DNA from 2 places in the Dictyoglomus sp. genome. Region 2 is predicted to be linked to the other one. Evidence: riboswitches for the same ligand, from Rfam matches in the RefSeq annotation. Region 2 holds a riboswitch; the other holds the start of a gene.
What was found. Region 2 has a riboswitch for thiamine pyrophosphate ahead of ACP5QL_RS08185 (energy-coupled thiamine transporter ThiT). Riboswitches for the same ligand answer to the same signal wherever they lie in the genome.
Positions count from the first base shown of each region.

Region 1: another riboswitch for thiamine pyrophosphate. It lies ahead of thiS (sulfur carrier protein ThiS); the one in region 2 lies ahead of ACP5QL_RS08185 (energy-coupled thiamine transporter ThiT).

Region 1 is NZ_JBMFQK010000001.1:276,467-279,886, reverse strand. It holds gene thiH (2-iminoacetate synthase ThiH) at 1-331, opposite strand, end outside; gene ACP5QL_RS01445 (thiazole synthase) at 337-1,110, opposite strand; gene thiS (sulfur carrier protein ThiS) at 1,115-1,303, opposite strand; TPP riboswitch at 1,362-1,481, opposite strand; gene ACP5QL_RS01435 (YbgA family protein) at 1,520-2,506, opposite strand; gene ACP5QL_RS01430 (phosphotriesterase family protein) at 2,527-3,420, shown strand, end outside.
Region 2 is NZ_JBMFQK010000012.1:33,584-37,003, reverse strand. It holds gene gyrA (DNA gyrase subunit A) at 1-418, opposite strand, end outside; gene ACP5QL_RS08190 (thiamine diphosphokinase) at 484-1,143, opposite strand; gene ACP5QL_RS08185 (energy-coupled thiamine transporter ThiT) at 1,136-1,933, opposite strand; TPP riboswitch at 1,989-2,098, opposite strand; gene cysE (serine O-acetyltransferase) at 2,119-2,796, opposite strand; T-box leader at 2,919-3,141, shown strand; gene ACP5QL_RS08175 (TrpB-like pyridoxal phosphate-dependent enzyme) at 3,182-3,420, shown strand, end outside.

The sequences.
Region 1 (3,420 bases), on a different contig from region 2:
CTCTTATTATCTCTTCCTCCTTTAGTTTCTTCCTTGGAATTTGAAGTTTAGCTGAGAATCCACAGTACTCACAGGGAGAAAGACAATAATTAGAAAGGTAAAGAGGAGTAAATAGGGTTATAACTTTTCCGAAATACCTTTCTGTAAGTCTCTTTGCTTTATTAGCCATTAATATTAAAGTTTCATCGGAATTATCAGTGAGGAGAATAAAAAGGTCCTCTTTTGATATCTTGTCTTTATCAATTATTTTCCTGACATTTCCTCCTTTATTCTCTAAGACATGAGATTTTCTCAAGATTTCATCTGCTTCTTTAAGAATCTCCCTGAGCATGTTTTTCACCTAATTCCTTTTATAAAATCTATCAGTGGTGACGAAGCGTCAGCATAGTCTTTTTCTTCGGGAAGACCAATTTCGTAGGCAATTCTTCCTGCTTTTACCGCTAAATTAAAAGCCTCAGCCATTTTAAAGGGATCATTGGATGTAGCGATGGCTGTATTTATAAGTACTGCATCAGCACCTAATTCCATAGCTTTTGAAGCGTGGGAAGGCCTTCCTATACCAGCATCGATAATAACAGGAATAGAGATTTCATTTATAATCGCCTTAAGCAAAGTTTCACAATCGATTCCCTTGTTACTTCCTATGGGAGAGCCTAAAGGCATTACTGCAGAAACTCCTATTTCTTCTAATTTTTTTGCTACGATAAGGTCTGGAGATATATAGGGAAAGACTTTAAATCCATCTTTGACAAGTATTTCTGCTGCCTTTATGGTCTCTTCATTATCGGGTAAAAGGTATTTTAATTCTCCTGATATCTCTATTTTTACCCAATCAGAACCCGTAAGTTCTCTTCCTATTTCCGCAATTTTAACTGCTTCTTTATGATTTCTTGCTCCAGAGGTGTTAATCATTATTTTTGCCGTTTTAGGAAGGAAATCTAAGATAGAATAACCCTTATTGATTTCGGGGTTTATTCTTCTTACTGCCACAGCAAATACTTCTATTTTTAGTTCTTCATGCATTTTGGGGATAACACTATAATCTGGCAGTTTACCTGTCCCTACAAAGAGACGGTTATTTATAATAGTATTATCAATTATTAAGCCCATATTATTATCCCCCTCCCACAAGAGAGACAATTTCTATGTAGTCTTCATCTCTTAACTCTACGTTATCCCAATTTTCCTTTTTTACAATTTCTCCGTTTACTAGTACAACTATTTTTTCGGTGGGATAATTAAGAGAAAGAAGCAATTCTTTTAAATTTCCTTTAAAATTTACTTCTTTATCGTTTACAAGCATGTTTTTCCCTCCCTATTAAACATAAAGGACCGCCCGGTTTATACCGAGCGGTCCTTTGATTTTTTATACCTTTCACTCCCTCCGCCGGCATTACCCGGGTCAGGTTCAAAGGGTCGAGACCGGGATCTTAGGTCTCCTCTCAGCCGAGCTTATCCCCTCAGCTCCCCTGGAAAACCATATTTAATTTTGGGAAAATTATACCATAAAAGTTAGAATTTATTCAATATAAGATAGTTCATTAGGATAAGGATTTAAATAGGTTTGATTTAAAAGATATTGGTCATCAAATCTATATGCCCAACTTCTCAAGATTTCAACAAGAGGGCTTAAATTTATTTTCGCTCTTCTATAAAGATCTAAAAGATGTAGAAAATGATTTTTTTCTCCCGCTTTTAATTTTCTAGAAAAATATCCATATATATGGAAGATGGCATTAACATGATTTCCTCTTTTAAGATTTGTAGAGAGTGCTTCTTTAAACAAGAGGGCATATTTCTCAATTAGCTCTTCAAAGGGATATTTAGACTGATTGGCTAAAAGATTTCCAAGTTCTTTCAAATGCTTTTGAGAATAAACCATAAGGAGATATTTGTTGTTTTGATGAAACTCTATTAGGTCTTTTACTTTTGTATTATCTTTATTCTTGAGATTTCTTAACTCTGATAGAGCAAAAATTCTCGTTAGAAATCTCTCCCTAATTTCTGGATTTCTTAACCTTCCCTCGTCTTCTGCTGGAATGTAAGGAAATTTTTCTAAAACCTTTTGAGCAAAGATTCCCTTTCCTTTAGAGTGGAAGATTTTTCCTTCTCTATCTTTATAAATCATGGTGTTTGATAGGCCACAGGAAGGAGATTTGCTTTTTAGGAGGAATCCATCTATTTCAGGTAAGGTATTTAGAAAATTTTCGGAAAAGTCAAGTATCTTATCGGTTAGGTCTAATCCAGTTTTGGGTTGATAGATTCCTAATCTATTCTCTTCCACATATACTATGATCTTTTCCCTGGGTACCCCAAGCCCTATAGAGACTTCTGGACATACTGTTATAATTTCACAATATTCTTTTAATTTCAGAGCAAAACTATCTTTTATTATTCCACCATCGTATCTTACTGGTTCTGAATTAAGACAAGCACTATATACTATTCTTGGCTTTGTAAAATTTCTCATGTTTGATATTATATCAATATCATTTGTAAAAAGCAAAAGGGGTGAACCTTATGGTTATGACTGTAAAAGGTTTTTTTGATAAAAAAGATATGGGAAAAACCTTAGTTCATGAGCATATTCTTGTGGATTTCTCTCCTGCCGAAGAACAAATAAAGATTGATGATAATTTGAGAAATGAGATTGTAGAGGTAATGTTACCGTATTTAATGGAGATTAAAAATTTAGGTTATAGTACTTTCTTTGAATGTACTCCCAAGTATGTAGGAAGAGATGTAAAGGTTTTGAAAATTCTATCAGAAAAAACTGGATTAAATGTCATAACAAATACAGGTTTTTATGGGGCAGGCGAAGATAAACATGTGCCCAAAAAGTATTGGAATCTTTCTTCAGAAGATTTTGCAAAAATGTGGATTGAAGAATGGGAAAAAGGAATTGAAGATGGTATTAAGCCCGGTTTTATTAAAACTGCAGTAAATCCTGGACCTCTAAATGAGATAGATAAAAAATTGATAAGAGCTTCTGCTTTTACTCATCTTGAGACTGGGCTTACAGTGGCATGTCATACAGGAGAAGAAAGGTGTGCCCTCGAAGTGGCAAGAATTTTTGAGGAAGAGAAAGTAGATCTTTCAGCTTTGATCATTGTTCATGCTGATGCCATTGAAAACTTTGAAGTGCACCTTGAATTGTTAGAAAAAGGAGCTTTTCTTGAGTACGATTCCATTGGGGCAAGACCAATGGAGTATCATTTAAACCTTATGGAGAAGGTTATAAAAGAGGGGTTCATAGATAGGATCCTGATCTCCCATGATGCAGGATGGTTTACTGTAGGAAAATCTAAAGAGGAACAAAATATAAGGCCTTATACAGACATATCTTATAAGTTTATTCCTAAACTGGAAGAAAAGGGCATAAGTGAGGAGATTGTTGAAAAGTTACTTGTTAATAATCCA
Region 2 (3,420 bases):
CTTTTTCGATATCTGCTATCAGCTCAGAGGCTATAGGAGATAGTCTAACCTCTGTATATCTCATTGCGGCAGGCTCATCTCCATCTATAGAGCCAAAGTTGCCATGACCATCTATAAGGGGATATCTAAAAGAGAAGTCTTGTGCCATTCTTACGAGAGCTTCATAAACTGCTGCATCTCCATGAGGATGATATCTGCCTAGTACATTACCTACTACATGAGCACTTTTTCTGTAAGGTCGATTATGAAGTATTCCCGATTCATACATGGAATAGATGATTCTTCTTTGAACTGGTTTTAAGCCGTCTCTTGCATCGGGTAGAGCTCTACCTACGATTACGCTCATGGCGTAATCAAGGTAAGAGTTTTCCATTTCTCTTTCTAAACCAACTAAGATAACTTTACTTTTCTCAGCCATATTTTTCCTTCTTGTTTAATCTTGGTTAAAAAATAAGCTAACGTCTTTTAATTTTAGCATAAATTTCAGGTTTGGTATAGATGTATAACCAATAAAGTTCCTTTTTGTATGCTGATCTTAGCTTGGTAATCAGTAAACACATTACTTATACCACGAGTAAGATTTCTGTAGAGAGGTTCATAATTCAAACTATATTTAAGTCCTTCTAAATAAATCCCTTCTACTATTTCTGATAGGGGAATAAGGGAGAGAATGTCCCCCTTATTCCCCCAGATGGTTTTCTCTTCCTCTCCTTTCATAATGTAAATCCTAAGTTTTCTATCAATAACATGTGGCTCTATATTCAAATCTTTTATTCTTTCAAGGAAAAATATATTGGCAAGTGTATGATCTATACGTCCTCCTAGAAGCCCTACGATGTATATGGAATTTGGATTAAATTTTACTGCTTCCCTTATAGCAAGTTCTAAATCAGTTTCATCTTTTTCAGTGGGATAAATTTTCCACTCAACTTGGTGTTTGGCAAGCCTTTTTTCAATATCTTCAGTGATTGAATCTAAATCTCCAACTATAATATTTGGAAAGATTCCAAGCCTTAATGCAATCTTAGTTCCTCCATTGGCACATATTACTTTATCTACTGGTAGGATTTCATCAAGATCAAAAGTAGTTATCTTAGTTTCTCCGTTTACAAAAATCAAGATTTTTTTAACTTCTTTATTCATTTTCTCTTAGCCTCTGCATAATTATTAAAACAAAAGGTAAACATACAAAGGTAGAGGGTACCACTACAAAAAGATTGTAGATGAGAGAATATATCCATGCTGGAGTTCCTGGAGGAGCGTATTCGGAAAAGAAAATTATTCCCGAAAGAAAATGAGCAAAAAGTCTTCCTAAGCCTCCAATGAAAACACCAAGTTCTATAGGTTCTTGAGTTTTTCTTATATAACCTCCATAAAGAAGGAGTAAAGTTCCTAAGATTCCTGCTATTATTAATACAATCCTTGAAACTGGATACCATTTGATTTTAAACTCTAAATCCTTAATATCTTCTTCTATTTTTGACTTTTCTTCCCCTGTAGCAGTTTGTAGTTTCGCTTTTAGCTCTTCTAAAGTTGTTTGAGTTTGTGGAAGTTCCGAAGATATATTTACTACAAAAAAGATTGTTCCCAGGAGAAAGAGTACAGCAATTATATAAGTAATAAATTTCGAAATTTTTAAGTTTTTTACTATGCCAGAAAGTCCAATTAAGCCAAAGGCTATAGGATAGTCGAGGAGATATTGGAGCCAATGTACCACATACATATCTTGCAAGGAATGAATCAATCCATAAGTAACTCCCACGAGTAAACCAGGAACGAATCCCCATCTTAGGGCAAAAATAAATAAAGGAAGCATTTGCAGGCTTATACTTCCTCCTTGAGGCATAGCTCCTATCCTTAAGTACCAGAGTAAAAGAGATAATGCAATACTTAAGGCACCTTCAGTAAGCATCCTTATAGATTTTCTTTCCATGTGAGCACCTCCCATAAAAAATTTAAGGCTCCCTGCCAGCCATAAGGAGGGAACCTTAAATTTTTTATCCCTTCCCTACGCTGGCATTACCCAGATCAGGTTCAAAGGGTCGGTAGCTCCTGCTACCCTCTCAGCCTCGGATCAGAGACTCCCCCGGGAACCATCTTCAATTTTTGTGTATTATATCACATCTCTTTTATTTTTTCTCTGATGAGATTTTCCAAATAATTTATTCTTTTTTCAAGATTTTCTATTTTAGCATTCAATTCTTCTATTAACCTTAGTTCCGGATCAGGTATATTACCATGTTCTAACATCTCCTTAGGGGTTAATTTTTTTCCTTCCTGGGTTACAATTCTTCCTGGTACCCCAACCACAGTACAATTAGGTGGTACAGATTTTAATACTACAGAACCTGCTCCTATTCGGGTATTGTCTCCTATGGTTATAGGGCCTAAAACCTTTGCTCCAGCTCCTATAACCACGTTATTTCCTATAGTAGGATGCCTTTTTCCTTTTTCTTTACCTGTACCTCCAAGGGTAACTCCTTGGTAAATTAGTACGTTGTCACCTATCTCAGTGGTTTCGCCAATTACTACGCCCATACCGTGATCTATAAAAAATCCTTTGCCTATTTTGGCTCCTGGATGTATCTCTATTCCTGTTAAAAATCTATTTATGTTGGATATGAGCCTCGGAATTATAGGTATTTTCAATTTCCATAAGAAATGAGCAATACGATGCAAAAGAATGGCATGAAATCCATGATAGCATAAGATTACCTCTAAGAAATTTCTTGCTGCTGGGTCTTTTTCAAAGACAGCTTTGTAATCCGCAATTATAGTTTCAATAATTTTTTTCATTACTTTTTCACCCTAATTTATACTTCTTTGGTATAAAAATAACATATAGTTTTAAAATTATCAATAGTATATCCAATTTTAAATCTTTGTTGTATAATAATAAAAAAAGCAATTTGAAATTAGCAAAAGCTGTGAAGGGGAAGAGTAACTATAAAACAGGATTACAGAGAGGTTAGTCTGAGGCTGAAAGCTAACTATCCTGTTTATAGTGAATGGGCCCCGGAGCTTCGAGGCGAAAGGTTTGAGTAGCCAAAGACGGTATTGCTCCCGTTATAGAGCAAAGAGTGGAGTCTTTTTAGACTCCATTAAGGTGGTACCGCGAGAGTAAGCCTTCTCGTCCTTTTCAGGATGAGAAGGCTTAAATTTTTATAGGGGAGGTACAATGATGTCAAAGGTCAAATTTATTCTTGACGAGTCTAAAATACCTAAGGATTGGTACAACATTATTCCTGATCTGCCTTTTCCTCTTCCCCCGGTCTATCATCCTGTGACCCTGCAACCAGTAAAACCTGAGGATCTTGCACCTATTTTTCCTGTGGAGCTTATAAAGCAGGAGGTGAGTACAGAGAGATATATTGAAATTCCCGAAGAAGTAAGGAAAATATACAAGTTATGGAGACCAAC